2 linked regions of the Phenylobacterium zucineum HLK1 genome follow. The protein of the gene in region 2 interacts with the protein of the main gene of each other region in a pairwise test. Links are inferred from orthologs where the notes say so. Each region holds a gene or a part of one and is shown on either strand. Other genes may lie near its edges.

The links.
Region 1: the proteins of cysK (region 2) and cysE interact in binary tests that used the Escherichia coli proteins (3 or more experiments, as listed by UniProt). The link is inferred for Phenylobacterium zucineum HLK1 from one-to-one orthologs.

What each region holds. Positions count from the first base shown.
Region 1 is NC_011144.1:2,514,727-2,521,659, reverse strand. The notes cover bases 2,324-5,241. They hold cysE (serine O-acetyltransferase), read left to right. Parts: upstream 2,324-3,326; coding sequence 3,327-4,157; downstream 4,158-5,241. Other genes in these bases: PHZ_RS12290 (hypothetical protein), read right to left, coding at 5,015-5,241; PHZ_RS12295 (SOS response-associated peptidase), read right to left, coding at 4,425-4,976; PHZ_RS12300 (DUF3126 family protein), read left to right, coding at 4,222-4,428; PHZ_RS12310 (NUDIX domain-containing protein), read left to right, coding at 2,684-3,298; PHZ_RS12315 (nitroreductase family protein), read right to left, coding at 2,324-2,599. Also shown: PHZ_RS12330 (TorF family putative porin), read right to left, coding at 1-163; PHZ_RS12325 (SDR family NAD(P)-dependent oxidoreductase), read right to left, coding at 363-1,166; queF (preQ(1) synthase), read left to right, coding at 1,223-1,678; more of PHZ_RS12315, read right to left, coding at 1,988-2,323; more of PHZ_RS12290, read right to left, coding at 5,242-5,356; PHZ_RS12285 (S24 family peptidase), read right to left, coding at 5,404-6,048; PHZ_RS12280 (hypothetical protein), read left to right, coding at 6,133-6,375; PHZ_RS12275 (hypothetical protein), read left to right, coding at 6,372-6,572; PHZ_RS12270 (hypothetical protein), read left to right, coding at 6,585-6,933.
Region 2 is NC_011144.1:3,796,667-3,803,667, forward strand. Bases 1,843-4,828 are described here. They hold cysK (cysteine synthase A), read right to left. Parts: upstream 3,838-4,828; coding sequence 2,848-3,837; downstream 1,843-2,847. Other genes in these bases: PHZ_RS18555 (acyl-CoA dehydrogenase C-terminal domain-containing protein), read left to right, coding at 1,843-1,950; PHZ_RS18560 (OsmC family protein), read left to right, coding at 1,968-2,441; PHZ_RS18565 (very short patch repair endonuclease), read right to left, coding at 2,438-2,851; PHZ_RS18575 (DNA cytosine methyltransferase), read right to left, coding at 3,934-4,828. In the rest of the region: more of PHZ_RS18555, read left to right, coding at 163-1,842; more of PHZ_RS18575, read right to left, coding at 4,829-5,061; PHZ_RS18580 (COG3650 family protein), read left to right, coding at 5,106-5,552; PHZ_RS23795 (hypothetical protein), read right to left, coding at 5,549-5,674; PHZ_RS18585 (N-acyl-D-amino-acid deacylase family protein), read left to right, coding at 5,861-7,001.

The DNA of each region.
Region 1 (6,933 bases), 1.3 Mb from region 2 along the record:
CCTGCGGATCCTCGTCGGTCTGGCTGACCCCGCGGAACACGTACTCCGTGGCCGCGCCGAGATTGAAGGACAGCGAGACAGGGCCTTCGTCCTGGGCGTGAGCCACGCCGGAAAACGCCATTGTGCCGAGGGCGGCGAGAAGCGACACCTTGAGCTTATTCATTTTGGTCTATCCCCTTATGTCTCCGATCCGACCTCGGTTGGATCGTGCGCCGGCATGGTCGCGAGCGGCGGTCGGGCAGATCAACGCGCAGCGTCGCCCATGGCGCAGCTCGGCAGGGGCTGAGCGAACTTTGTGCGCCCAACGTGGCCGGCGCCGGGAAATTGGGCAGAACCCGCCCGCAGCCTGCACCGCACCCTGCTTAGCGCGCCACGGTCGGCGCGTAGCCGAGGTGCATGCCGGCGTCCACCAGCAGGGTTTCGCCGGTGACGTGGCGCGAGGCCGGCGCGGCCAGGAACACCGTCGCCTCGGCGATATCCTGGGGGGTGGAGGCCGCCCGCAGCGGCGTCGAGGCCTCGGCGTTCGCCCGCACGCGGTCGACGGCGGCGTCCGGCATGCCCTTGCCGAACCAGGGCGTGTCGATGAAGCCGGGGCAGACGGCGTTCACGCGGATCTTCGGGGCCAGGGCCCGGGCCAGCGACAGGGTCATGGTGGTCATGGCGCCCTTGGAGGCGGCGTAGGGGATCGAGGAGCCGATCCCGGTGACGCCGGCGATGGAGGCCGTGTTCACGACCGCGCCGTGGCGGGGGGCGGCCTCGAGCAGGCTCCGGCACGCGCGGACCATCTGGTAGGCGCCCACCACGTTGACGGCGTAGAGGTCGAGGAAGTCCTGCGCCGAGACCGCGTCGAGGTCGCCGTGGGCGGCGAAGCGGGTCGTGCCCGCATTGTTGAACAGGGCGTCGATGCGGCCGAACGGCTGGGCGGCGGCGGCGATCTTGCGGCAATCCTCGTCCGAGGCGACGTCGCCCTGCACCAGCACCCCCTCGGCGCCCTCGGCGCGCACGAGGGCGGCGGTCTCCTCGGCCTCGCTGGCGCTGCGCGCGTAGTTGACCACCACGGCCTTGGCGCCGCGGCGCGCCACCTCGACGGCGATCGCCCGGCCGAGCCCGGTCGAGGCGCCGGTCACCACCACCACGAAGTCCTGGAAGTCCCCGCCGGCCGCCATGTCGCTCTCCCTTGCGTGTGTTGTTAGCGCCCCTAGTAGCGGGTAAAGGCGCGCCCATGGAAGAGACCCACCTGAGCCAGCTCGGCCGCGACGTGCGGGGCTTCGACAGCCCCGAGGCCGCGGTGGTCGAGCGCGTGCCCAATCCGCACAAGGGCGAGACCTACCTCGTCCGGTTCACGGCGCCGGAGTTCACCTCGCTGTGCCCGGTGACGGGGCAGCCCGACTTCGCCCACCTGGTGATCGACTACGTTCCCGGCGAGTGGCTGGTGGAATCCAAGTCGCTGAAGCTCTACCTGGCCTCGTTCCGCAACCACGGCGCATTCCACGAGGATTGCACCGTGGCGATCGGCAAGCGGCTGGTGGCCGAGCTCGCGCCGCAGTGGTTGCGGATCGGCGGGTACTGGTACCCCCGCGGCGGCATCCCCATCGACGTATTCTGGCAAACCGGCCCGGCGCCGGAAGGTCTTTGGCTGCCCGACCAAGGCGTCGCGCCATATCGCGGCCGCGGGTGAGCGTAGACGCGGCATAGACGCCACGTATATCGGACCCGACAGCTTGCGATTACTCGGATATCTGAGCGCCGCGTCGGGCGATGGATGGAATATTCGGGACCCGCGCCAGAATTCGGCCGGCCGCCGCTTCAAGCCGCCTACTCTCGCCTGAGGCGAAAAGGGGCGCGTGCGGGCCGCTAAGCCTGTTCGGGCTTCCCAAAAGGGGCGTTGAGGCCTATAGGTGATCTTGCCCAACTCTCCTCGGGCGTGTCACCTCAGGCCGGGCGGCGCGGCGCGCCGTCCGGCCGCTGTGTGTCTGGCCCGTGGGGCTCAGGGCTTCCAGCGGGTGACGAGGCTGCCCACGTCCATCCGCTCGCGCTCCAGCGGCGGCTCCCGGGGCGTCCCGATCATGATGAACCCCGCGACGCGTTCGTGCTCGGCCAGGCCGAGGACCCGCTGCGCCTCGGAATCGAAGCTGTACCAATCCGTGATCCAGTTCGCGCCGTAGCCCATGGCCTGGGCGGCGTTCAGCAGGTTGGTGCAGACCGCGCCCGCCGACAGCACCTGCTCCCATTCCGGAATCGCCCCGGGCTTCACCCGCGAGACGACCACGATCGCCAGGGGCGGCGTCCGCAGCTTGCCCAGCTTGGCCGCCTGGGTCGCATCGCCCCGGCCGCGCGCGAGGGCCTCGAGCCGGTCGGCGAAGGCGGTCTTGGCCTCGCCTTCCAGCAGGACGAAGCGCCAGGGCGACAGCTTGCCGTGGTCGGGCGCCCGGCCGGCCAGGCGAAGGAGGTCGCCCAGCTGGTCCGAGGAGGGGCCGGGCTCGGCCAGCGTCAGGGCGGGGGCCGAGCGGCGGAGCGCCAGGAAGCGCAGGACTTCCGGGACGGGGGCGATGGGAAGCGGGGCGCCGAACTCCGGGACGGGCGGCAGGTCAGAGCTCAATGAGGAGGCCTTGGCGTTTAGGAAAACGATAGAGCCGTGGATTTATCGGCTCGCCCGTGCGTTCCGCAAGGCGAGGTGACAGAGATGCCCGACACGCCCGCCTGGCTGGCGCCCCATGGAAAACCCTGGATCCGCGGCGAGAGCCGGGTGGTGTACGACAACCCCTGGATCCGGGTCACCGAGCACGACGCCATCGCGCCCACGGGCCGTCCGGCGCTGTACGGGGTGGTCGGCTTCAAGAACGTGGCGGTGGCGGTCCTGCCCCTGCACGACGACGGCTCGGTGACGCTGGTCGGCCAGCACCGCCTGCCGCACGCCGACTACAGCTGGGAGATCCCCGAGGGCGGCGCGCCGCGCGACGAGGACCCGCTGGAGGCGGCCAGGCGCGAGCTGGCCGAGGAGGCCGGGCTCGCAGCCGACGACTGGCGCGAGGTGATGCGGACCCAGCTCTCGAACTCGATCACCGACGAGCGGGCCGTCGGCTATGTGGCGCTGGGCCTTCGGGCGGCGGACGGCGCCCATGAGCTGGACGGTACGGAGTCCCTGGCCATCGTCCGCGCGCCGTTCCGCGAGGTGCTGGACGCGGCGCTGGCCGGACACATGCCCGACATGTTGACGGTGGCGATGCTGCTGCGCGCATACCATATGGCTCGGGAAGGGTCGTTGCCGCCCACGCTCGCGCGGGCGATGCTAGGGTAGGGAGAGCCCGATGGGTCGGGAGGAACCGATGAGCCAACGCCTGGAAGTGGTGGACCCCGCCACGCCGCCCCCCGTGTGGGCCGCGCTGCGCAACGAAGCCTACGCCGCCGCCAAGAGCGAGGCGGCCCTGGCCAGCCTGCTGGCCGCCGTGATCCTGAACCACGAGACGCTCGGCGACGCCCTGTCCTACCAGCTGGCGCGCAAGCTGGGCGACCAGGAGCTGCGGGCGATGACGCTCCGCGACATCCTCGAGGAAGCCTACGAGAGCGATCCGTCCTTGGTGGAGATCGCCGAGGCCGACCTGAAGGCGGTGTTCGAGCGCGATCCGGCCTGCCGCGGCTATGTCCAGCCGTTCCTGTTCTTCAAGGGCTTCCAGGCGCTGCAGACGCACCGGGTGGCCCACTGGCTGTGGAAGGCCGGGCGCGAGACCCTGGCGTTCTACCTGCAGAGCCGCTCGAGCGAGCTGTTCCAGGTGGACATCAACCCCGCCACCCGCATCGGCCGCGGCGTGTTCATCGACCACGGCACCGGCATCGTCATCGGCGAGACCGCGGTGATCGGCGACGACGTCTCGATGCTGCAGGGCGTGACCCTGGGCGGCACGGGCGCCGAGCGCGGCGACCGCCACCCCAAGGTCGGCAACGGCGTGCTGCTGGGCGCGGGGGCCAAGGTGCTGGGCAACATCACCATCGGCGATCACGCCAAGGTGGCCTCGGGCTCGGTGGTGCTGAAGCCGGTGCCGCCGCACTGCACCGCGGCGGGCGTGCCGGCGCGGCTGGTCAACTGCCCCACCTGCGACGAGCCGGCCAAGAGCATGGACCACACGCTGGCCGATGCTGTGTACGACTACGTGATCTGAGGTTTCCCGCCGGGCCGCGAGACGGTAGGTTCGCCGCGAATTTGCCGTCTCAAGGAGCGTTGGCGTGGACGAGAAGACCATCCGCAAGATCGAAGGCCATCTGCGCGGGACCTTCGCCAATGCGCGGATCACCCTCGTGCCGCGTCCCAAGCAGAAGGACTCCGCCGAGGTCTACATCGGCGAGGAGTTCGTGGGCGTCGTCTTCCAGGACGAGGACGAGGACGGCTCGTTCATGTTCGAGATGGCGATTCTCGCCGAGGATCTGCCCTAGCGCACCTGGGTGACCGTCAGGCTGCCGGCCGGGAGGGGGCCGATCGGCGGCTGCTCCTCCGGCGGGCCCAGCCAGGCGGCCCAGTCCTTCTTCGGCAGGATGACGATCTGGCGGTCGTGGTAGGGCGCGATGTCCGGCCCCGGCGCGCAGGTCAGCATGGTGAAGCGATCCTCGCGGATCAGGCCTGCGATCGCGAACAGCGGGCCCTCGGCGCCTTCGAACAGCCATTTCGACTTGGGGCTCTTCGTCCCGGTGAACTCGTAGAAGCCGTCGGCCGGGATCAGGCAGCGGCCGTTCGGGAACTGGCGGCCCTCCGAGCGGAAGTTGATCACCGGCCCGCCCTTGGGCCGCGGGAAGCCCCAGGCGAGCTGCTTCAGCACGGCCGCCCCGTCCTGCCCGACGATCACCGGCGCCCTGTCGGTGGGGCGGATCGAGACGCGGGGCTCGAGGTTCGGCGCGCCGCCCTCCCACTCCAGCGGGATGCGAAGCTGGCTGAACTCCTGCAGCAGCTCGTCCAGCGAGCGCTCGAGGCGGTACTCGTTGCACATGCCCTGAGGTGGCCCGCCGACGGCAGGCTTGGCAAGCGCTAGCGGGCGAGCGTCCGGCAGACCGTCTCGGCCGCGGCCGCGAGAGCCGCTGCGGGGCCCGGGAGCGCCTGGTCCGGATCGCGGGCGAGGGCGGCGCGGATCGCCGCCGCCTGGCGCTCCACCTCGGCGACGGCGGCCAGGGCCCGGCCCGCGGCGCTGGACCGCCAGGCGGCCAGCCGCTCGCGCCGCCGCCGCTCCTCCGCCTGCAGGGCCTCCAGGGCCAGGGGGCGGAAGGGCTGGGGGCCAAGACCCGACCAGGCCACGCCCCCGGCCGCCTCCCGATCGCGGCGATGGGCGGCGGCGCGGAAGGCCTCGTCTTGCTGGGCGGACAGGAGGGGCATGACCGAACTATACATTATATACAGGTCAGCTCCAAATTTCTCTGTATCTAAGCTGCGCCGCGGATGATCCGGCGGGCCTGGAAGGGCGGGATGATCGCCGTGATGTGGGCCGCCCAGCGGAGCCGGGCGTCCTGACGGGTCGGGCCGGCGACACTCTCGAGGTCGTAGAGCCCGGGACGGGAGCCGCGCAGCAGGCGCTTGACCAGCACCTCGTCGGTGTCGGTCTCGACCACCACCACGTGGCCCAGCATGTCCGGGGTGGGCGGGGTGCGCTGGTCCTCGAAGTAGATCAGCGCCCCGTCGTCGGCGACGCCGCGCATCGAGTGGCCGACGACCCGCAGGGCCACGGCCCGGTCGGTCCCGCCGGGGGGGATCGGGGCGAGCTCGCCGGGGTCGTGGCCCGTGGCGAAGAGGACGATCCCGTCGGGATTGGCTCCCACGCGGCCGATGACCGGCGCGAGCCCCCCCTCCGCGGCGGGCCGCATGCCGCCGGCCGCGTCGTAGAGCCACTCGGGCCGGACCCCGAACGCGGCCGCGTATTCCTTGGCGCGCCTATAGGAGAAGGGGGCGTTGCCGTTCTCGTTCGAGGCGTAGGTGTTGCGGTTCCAGCCGAAGGCGTCGGCCGCCGCAGCGGCGGTCTCGAAGCCCTTGTCGATGCGGGCCTGGCGCAGGCGTTCGGCGCGACCGTCCATGGGAGATCCTGTGGTGTCTCGTCGCTGTAGATAACCTGTAGAAATCTTTTGCGCAAGCGGGCCGTAGGTTTTATACATTTCGGCATGGCGATGCACGAAACCTGGGCCGGAGAGGCCTATGCGAACCTGCGGCGAGGCGGGGCCTCGGCGGGACGCGCGACCACGGAGCTGGGGCTGCCCCCCGGCAAGGCGAGGGTGCTGGAAGCCCTGTTCCAGGCCAGGCCCCCCGGCCGCGGGGCCGACGCGATGCGGCCGCGGTTCGCCCGCCACGGCGCCCACGTGGCGGCGGTGCTGGCCGAGGGCGGCTATCCGGCTCTGACGCCGTGAGCGGTCGGTCGGAGGGCGCGGCGGCCCTGGTGGCCCGCGCCCTGAGCCGCCGCCCGCCGGACCAGCGGGCGCAGTTCCTGAAGGAACTGCTGGCGCATACGGCGGCGGGGCTGGTGGTCATCGAGGGCGAGCGGGAAGCGGGCGAGGCGGTGTACCGCCTGGCCGACGCGGTGGTGGCGCGCGGCGCACGCCGCTGAGGAGTACGGGACATGGACAGGACGAGGCTGCTGCGGCTGGAGCGGCAGGCGAAGGCGCGCGCCGAGGCGCGGGCGGTGATGGACGGCGTGGCCGAGACGGTGGCGCTGGAGCGGAAGCGGGGGGCGGCCATCGCGCAGCCCCCGGGGCGGGCGACCCGGGCCAAGCCCTATCAGCGGCAGACGGGGCTGGAGTGGCTGGGTCGCAAGGGGCGGCTGAGCGCCGAGGAGGTGGCGGCAGGGGAGCGCTACGGCGCGGCCTACCGGCGCGCGCGGCAGGATCCGGCGATCCCGTCGACGCTGGAGGCCCGGCCCCAGGGCGGCCAGCCGGCGGGACAGTCGCTGAAGGCCCTGCTCTCGCAGG
Region 2 (7,001 bases):
AGGCGGGACGGCGTCCCGCCTCGTCTCCTTCCGGCTCCCCCGTTCCGGCCGCCACTTCGGCATTGCCCGCGGCCCCCCGCCTGAGCGACATAGGGCCAGCCCAGAGGCCCGGCGCACGCCGCGCCCCGCTCACCTGCCCGACGCTTCACATTCGGAGCCCCCATGACCTACCAGGCCCCCGTGCGGGACTACGTCTTCCTGCTGCGCGACGTGCTGCAGCTCGACCGCCACGCCAACCTGCCCGCCTTCGCCGACGCCTCGATGGACACCGTCGAGGCCATCCTGGAGGAGGCCGGCAAGTTCACCTCCGAGGTGCTCGCACCGCTGAACCCGGTGGGCGACAAGGAAGGCTGCACGTGGAGCCCGGACTTCACCGTCCGGACCCCCACCGGCTTCAAGGAGGCCTACGCCCAGCTGGTCGAGGCCGGGTGGCCGGCGCTGGGCGCCGACCCCGCCTTCGGCGGCCAGGGCCTGCCGCACGTGGTCAACGTGGCGTTCTCCGAGATGAGCTCCTCGGCGAACATGGCCTTCTCGATGTACCCGGGCCTGACCCACGGCGCCTATTCGGCGATCCACGTCGGCGGCTCGCCCGAGCAGAAGGCGCTGTACCTGCCGAAGCTCGCCTCGGGCCATTGGGCCGGGACCATGAACCTGACCGAGCCGCACTGCGGCACCGACCTTGGCCTGCTGCGCACCAAGGCCGTCCCGCAAGCGGACGGGACCTACAAGATCACGGGCCAGAAGATCTGGATTTCGGGCGGCGAGCAGGACCTGACGCCGAACATCGTCCACCTGGTGCTGGCGCGGATCGAGGGGGCGCCGGCCGGCGTGCGGGGCATCAGCCTGTTCATCGTGCCGAAGTTCATCCCTGACGCGAACGGCGAGCCGGGCGAGCGCAACTCGGTCAAGTGCCTGGGCCTGGAAGAGAAGATGGGCATCCACGGCAACGCCACCTGCGTGATCAGCCACGAGGAGGCCACAGGCTGGCTCGTCGGCGAGGAGAACCAGGGCCTGAAGCTGATGTTCGTGATGATGAACGAGGCGCGGCTGGGCGTCGGCCTGCAGGGGATCGCCCAGGCCGAGGCCGCCTACCAGGCCGCCGCCGAGTTCGCCAAGGAGCGCCTGCAGGGCCGCTCGCTCACGGGCCCCAAGAACCCCGACGGCCCGGCCGATCCGATCATCGTCCACCCCGACGTGCGGCGGATGCTGCTGGACAGCCGCGCCCTCATCGAGGGCGGCCGCGCCTTCATGGCCTGGACTGCCCTCCACGGCGACCTGGCCCACGCCAGCGAGGACGAAGCGGTGCGCCAGAAGGGCCGCGACTACATGGCCCTGATGACGCCGGTGGTGAAGGCGTTCCTCACCGACCGCGGCTTCAAGGTCTGCTCCGACGCCATGCAGGTGCATGGCGGCTCTGGCTTCACCGAGCACTTCCCGGCCAGCCAGTACCTGCGCGACGTGCGCATCGCCCTGATCTACGAGGGCACCAACGGCGTGCAGGCCCTGGACCTGGTGGGCCGCAAGCTCGCCGCCGACGGCGGCCGGGCGGTGATGAGCTTCTTCGCCGAGCTGGACGCCTTCGTCGCCGAGAACGAAGGCGATCCGGGCCTGAAGCCGTTCGTGGAGGGCCTGGCCCGCGCCAAGGGCGAGCTGCAGGAGGCCACCATGTGGCTGATGCAGAACGGCCTGGCCAATCCCGACAACGCCGGCGCGGCGTCCACCGACTACCTGCAGCTCTTCGGCCTGACCGCGCTGGCCTACATGTGGGCGATGATGGCCAAGGCCGCCCAGGCGAAGATCGCCGAGGGCGACAAGGACCCGCTCTACGAGCGCAAGCTCACGGTCGGCCGCTATTACGTCGAGCGGATCCTGCCGGAAACCGGCGGCCATCTTGCCAAGCTGAAGACGGGCGCCGATCTGATGATGAAGCTTCCGGCGGAAGCGTTCTGACATCAGGGGGAGCAGGGATGGCCGTCTACCGCGCGAGGATCGACTGGACGCTGGAGGAGGGCGCCGACTTCCCCAACGGGCGCTACAGCCGCGGCCACACGGTGGCCTTCGAGCAACACGCCGTCCCGGCCACCGCCTCGCGGCACGTGGTCGGGAAAAAGTGGGCGGTCGAGGGGGCGGTGGACCCGGAGGAGATGCTGGTCGCCTCGCTCTCCTCCTGCCACATGCTGACGTTCCTCCACATGGCCAGGCTCGAAGGGTTCGCCGTGACCCGCTACGTCGACGCCGCCGAGGGGGTGATGGAGAAGAACGCCGAAGGGCGCCTGGCCATCACCCGCGTCGTGCTGCGCCCGCTGATCACCTACGCCGGCCGGCGTCCCACGCCGGAGGAGGCCGACCACCTGCACCACCTGGCCCACGAGGAGTGCTTCATCGCCAACTCGGTGAAGACCGAGATCGTGGTCGAGGAGGTCCAGCCGGCGGACGCCTAGAGCAGCGCCCTCAGCCGCGCCTCCAGCGCCGGCGCGTCCTTCAGCTCGCACTCCCAGAGCGTCTCCACGCGCCAGCCGGCGGCGGCCAGCGCCTCGCGGTCGCGCGCGTCCCGGGCGACGTTGCGGGCGACCTTGGCGGTCCAGTAGTCGCGGTTCTGCTTGGGGACGCGCGCGCCCCGGGGGCAGTCGTGCCCGTGCCAGAAGCAGCCGTGGACGAACAGCGCCAGGCGCCGGCCCGGCATGACGATGTCCGGACTGCCGGGCAGGTCCTTGCGGTGCAGCCGGTAGCGGGCGCCGAGCCCGGTCAGCGCCCGGCGCACCGTCATCTCGGGCGTGGTGTCCTTGCCCTTCACCCGCCGCATCACGGCGGAGCGCTTCTCCGCGTCGAATACGTCGGAGCGGGACGTCACAGCCCCTCGAACAGCGCCGTCGAGATGTAGCGCTCGGCGAAGCTCGGGATGATCGCCACCACCAGCTTGCCGGCCATGTCGTCGCGCTTCGCCACCTCGAAGGCGGCGGTCAGCGCGGCGCCGGACGAGATGCCGACCGGGATTCCCTCCTCGCTCGCCACGCGGCGCGCCATGGCGAAGCTGTCGTCGTTCGAGACCTGCACCACCTCGTCGATCACGCCCCGGTCCAGGATCGAGGGCACGAAGCCCGCGCCGATGCCCTGGATCTTGTGCGGGCCAGGATTGCCGCCCGACAGCACCGGCGAGGCGTCGGGCTCGACGGCCACCATCTTCACCGAGGGCTTGCGGGCCTTCAGCACCTGGCCGACGCCGGTGATCGTGCCGCCGGTGCCGACGCCCGAGATCACCACGTCCACGCGGCCCTCGGTGTCGTTCCAGATCTCCTCGGCGGTCGAGACCCGGTGGATCAGCGGGTTGGCGACGTTGTCGAACTGCTGCGGCATCACCGCGCCGGGCGTGGCCTCCACCAGCTCCTTGGCCCGGGCGACCGCGCCGGCCATGCCCTTCTCGGCCGGAGTCAGCTCGAGCTTGGCGCCCAGGATCACCAGCATCTTGCGCCGCTCGATCGACATGCTCTCTGGCATGACGAGGGTGAGCTTGTAGCCCTTGGCGGCGGCCACGAAGGCCAGCGCGATGCCGGTGTTGCCGGACGTGGGCTCGATGATCACGCCGCCCGGCTTCAGGACGCCCTTGGCCTCCAGGTACTCGACCATGGCCACGCCGATGCGGTCCTTCACCGACGCGACGGGGTTGAAGAACTCGAGCTTGGCGACGACCTCGCCCTTGGGTTTCAGCGCGGCCGTCAGGTGCGGCAGGCGCACCAGCGGGGTGTCGCCCATGGTGTCGAGGATGGAGTCGTAGATCTTGCCGCGGCCGGACCGGCGGAAGCGGGCGGCGTCGTAGACCTTGTCGGGGGTGGCGTCCATCGGAAGGACCTCCAGGGTGGAATTCGGGAGCTTGCCCGCGACCCTAGAACTTCTCCGGCGTTTTGGAAGGCGCCGCGCCTGAGGCGGCGTTTAGATTTACTCGGCGGCCATGGCGGCGGCGGGCGCCAGCAGCGGCTCCAGCAGCTCCTGCGCCAGCCAGCGGACCACCGGCACGGCCACGCCGTCCCCGGCCACGTGCAGGGCGGCGGTGGCCGCGGGCGGCAGGCGATAGCTCTCGGGCAGGCCCATCAGCCGCGCCGCCTCGCGGGCGGCGAGCAGGCGGCTGCGGACGGCGCCGTCCTCCACCACCACGATCGCCTGGCGCGAGGACCCGCCCCGGGGCGTGCGCAGGCAGCCTGCGAGACCGTCGAAGCGCACCTCGGCCCGCTGCACCCTGCGCCCCTCCTCGATCCGCGTGCGCCGGAACACGGCGCCCACGGCCCGGCCGCGCTGGGCCGACAGCTTCGCCCGGTGCGCCGGCGCCATCAGCGACAGCAGGCGCTCGGTCTGATGCGGCGCGTGCCAGGCGACCGCCGCGTCCGGCTCCAGCAGGGCGGCGAGGTCGGTGTTGCGGGCGGGCGGCGCCGGGAGCCGCCACCAGACCCAGCTCGCCGCCAGCTCCGGCGGAAGCGCGGCCTGGGCGGTGCGCACCGCGCGGGTGTGGAACGGGCCGTCGCCGACGAGGCGGGCGGGCGGGGGAACCTTCGAGGCCACGACGAACACCCGCGGCCGCGACTGCGGAAGCAGGTGCGCCGCGTCGATCTCGAGCGCCCCGAACACATAGCCCTCGGCCGCGAGCGCCCGGCCCAGCGCCGCGAAGTCGGCGCCGCCGCGCGAGGTCAGCAGGCCCACGACGTTCTCGATGACGACCAGGCTCGGCGCCCGGCCCTCGCCGCCCAGCTCCCGGATCAGCTTCCAGAAGCCGAAGAAGGCCGACGAGCGGCCGCCCTCCAGGCCCGCCCGGGCGCCGGCGAGGCTGAAATCCTGGCAGGGGCTGGAGGCCCAGGCGAGATCCGCCCGGCCGGGCAGGTCGACGGGCCCCAGCTTCCAGACGTCGCCCTCGCGGAAGTGGCTTTCCGCGTCGGGGAAGTTGGCCCGGTAGGTCGCGGCCTTCACCGGGTCGAAGTCGTTGGCGAAGGCGCAAGCCCAGCGCGCGCCCAGGCCCAGGCGCGCCATGCCGCCGCCGGCGAAGAATTCGTAGAAGCTGAAGGGTGTCGCGCCCACGGAAGTGAGGCTAGCCTGATTTGTGGAAAACCCGGGAAGGCTCCATGCGACACGCGCTGCTTCCGCTGCTGCTCCTCCTCGCCGCCTGCCAACCGCAGGACCCCGACGGCGCGGCCGCCCCGCCCCCGGCCGACGCCCCGCCGGCGCTGGAGCCGGTCCCGACCGTCAGCGACTTCAGCCGGCCGATGACCGCGCGCGGGACCGAGCCGTTCTGGGCGGTGCGGATCGACGGCACGAAGGCGGTGCTGCTGCGGCCCGACCACCCCGAGAAGGCGTTCGAGGCGCCGGGCGCGCAGATCTCGCCCGGGCGGGCGGTCTACGAGATGACGGCGCAGGACGGGACGACGATGCGGGTGACCCTATTCGTCTCCACCTGTTCCGACGGGATGAGCGACCTGACGTATCCGATGACGGCCGAGGTGGAGCTGGCCGGCGAAGCGCTGCGCGGGTGCGCCGCGCCCACCGACGACCTGCCGCGCGAAGGCGGCTAGTCCAGTTCCAGCATCGGAATCTGGCCCTGCTGCGCCTGGGCCTCGCCCCCGTCCCGTCCGGGCAGGGTGAAACCGATCGCGATCGCGAGCGCAGCCAGGGCCATGAGGGCTTTGATCTGCATGGGTCCTCTCTCGTCAAGGTCATGCAACCCCCTCAGAATGCTGCGGTTCCTACGGCGCAGGCGCACGAATGTGGGATCCCGGCCGCGGCCGGGGCGGCGATCCGGCGCTTGACCTGACCCAGCGTCGGGGCGGCTAGATGGGGCGGCACACGCTCGCAGAAGCGTGGAACAGTCCGGGAGCGCGCCATGGAAAAGGCCTTCGACCTCGTCGTCCGCGGCGGGACCCTGGTGGACGGATCGGGGGGCGCCCCCTTCGAGGCGGACGTCGGCGTGAAGGACGGCCGGATCGCCGCGGTCGGCAGGCTGGCGGGCGCGGGCGCCGAGGAGATCGACGCGCGCGGGATGCTGGTCACCCCCGGCTTCGTCGACATCCACACCCACTACGACGGTCAGGCGACCTGGGACGAGCGCATGCAGCCCTCGTCCTGGCACGGCGTGACGAGCGTGGTGATGGGCAACTGCGGCGTGGGCTTCGCCCCCTGCCGGCCCGAGGACCACGACCGGCTGGTGCGGCTGATGGAAGGCGTCGAGGATATCCCCTTCCCCGTCCTGTCCCAGGGCCTGCCCTGGAACTGGGAGAGCTATCCCGACTATCTCGACGCCCTGGCGAGGCGCCGCTTCGACGTCGACGTCGGCAGTCAGCTGCCGCACGCGGCCCTGCGGGTCTTCGTCATGGGCGAGCGCGGCGCGAACCGCGAGCCGGCGACCGAGGCCGACATCCACGCCATGGCGGCGCTGGCCAGGCGCGCGGCCGAGGCCGGGGCGCTGGGCTTCTCCACCTCGCGCACGCTGAACCACCGCACCTCGGACGGCCAGCCGACGCCCACACTCACCGCGGGCGAGGACGAGCTTACCGGCATCGCCCTCGGCCTTTCCGCCGCCGGCAAGGGCGTGCTGCAGGTGGTCTCGGACTTCGCCGACCCCGAGGCGGAATGGGCGATGCTGCGCCGGATCGTCGAGCGCTCGGGCCGGCCCCTGTCGTTCAGCCTGGTGCAGAGCCCGCGCGCGCCCGAGAGCTACAAGGTGCTGCTGGCCGGCCTCTCCGAAGCCAACGCCGCGGGCCTGCCGATGCGGGCGCAGGTGGCCGGCCGGGCGGTGGGGGTGCTGTTCGGCTTCGAGCTGACCATGAACCCCTTCAGCCAGCATCCGGCCTACCAGGAGATCGCGCACCTGCCGCTGGCGGCCCGGGTCGAGCGCCTGCGCGACCCAGCCTTCCGCGCCCGGCTGCTGCACGAGGAGAGCGAGGCCCAGCGCTGCTTCGCCGGAACCCAGCCGAGAGCCTGGGACAACATGTGGCCGCTGGGCGAGACGCCGGACTACGAGCCGA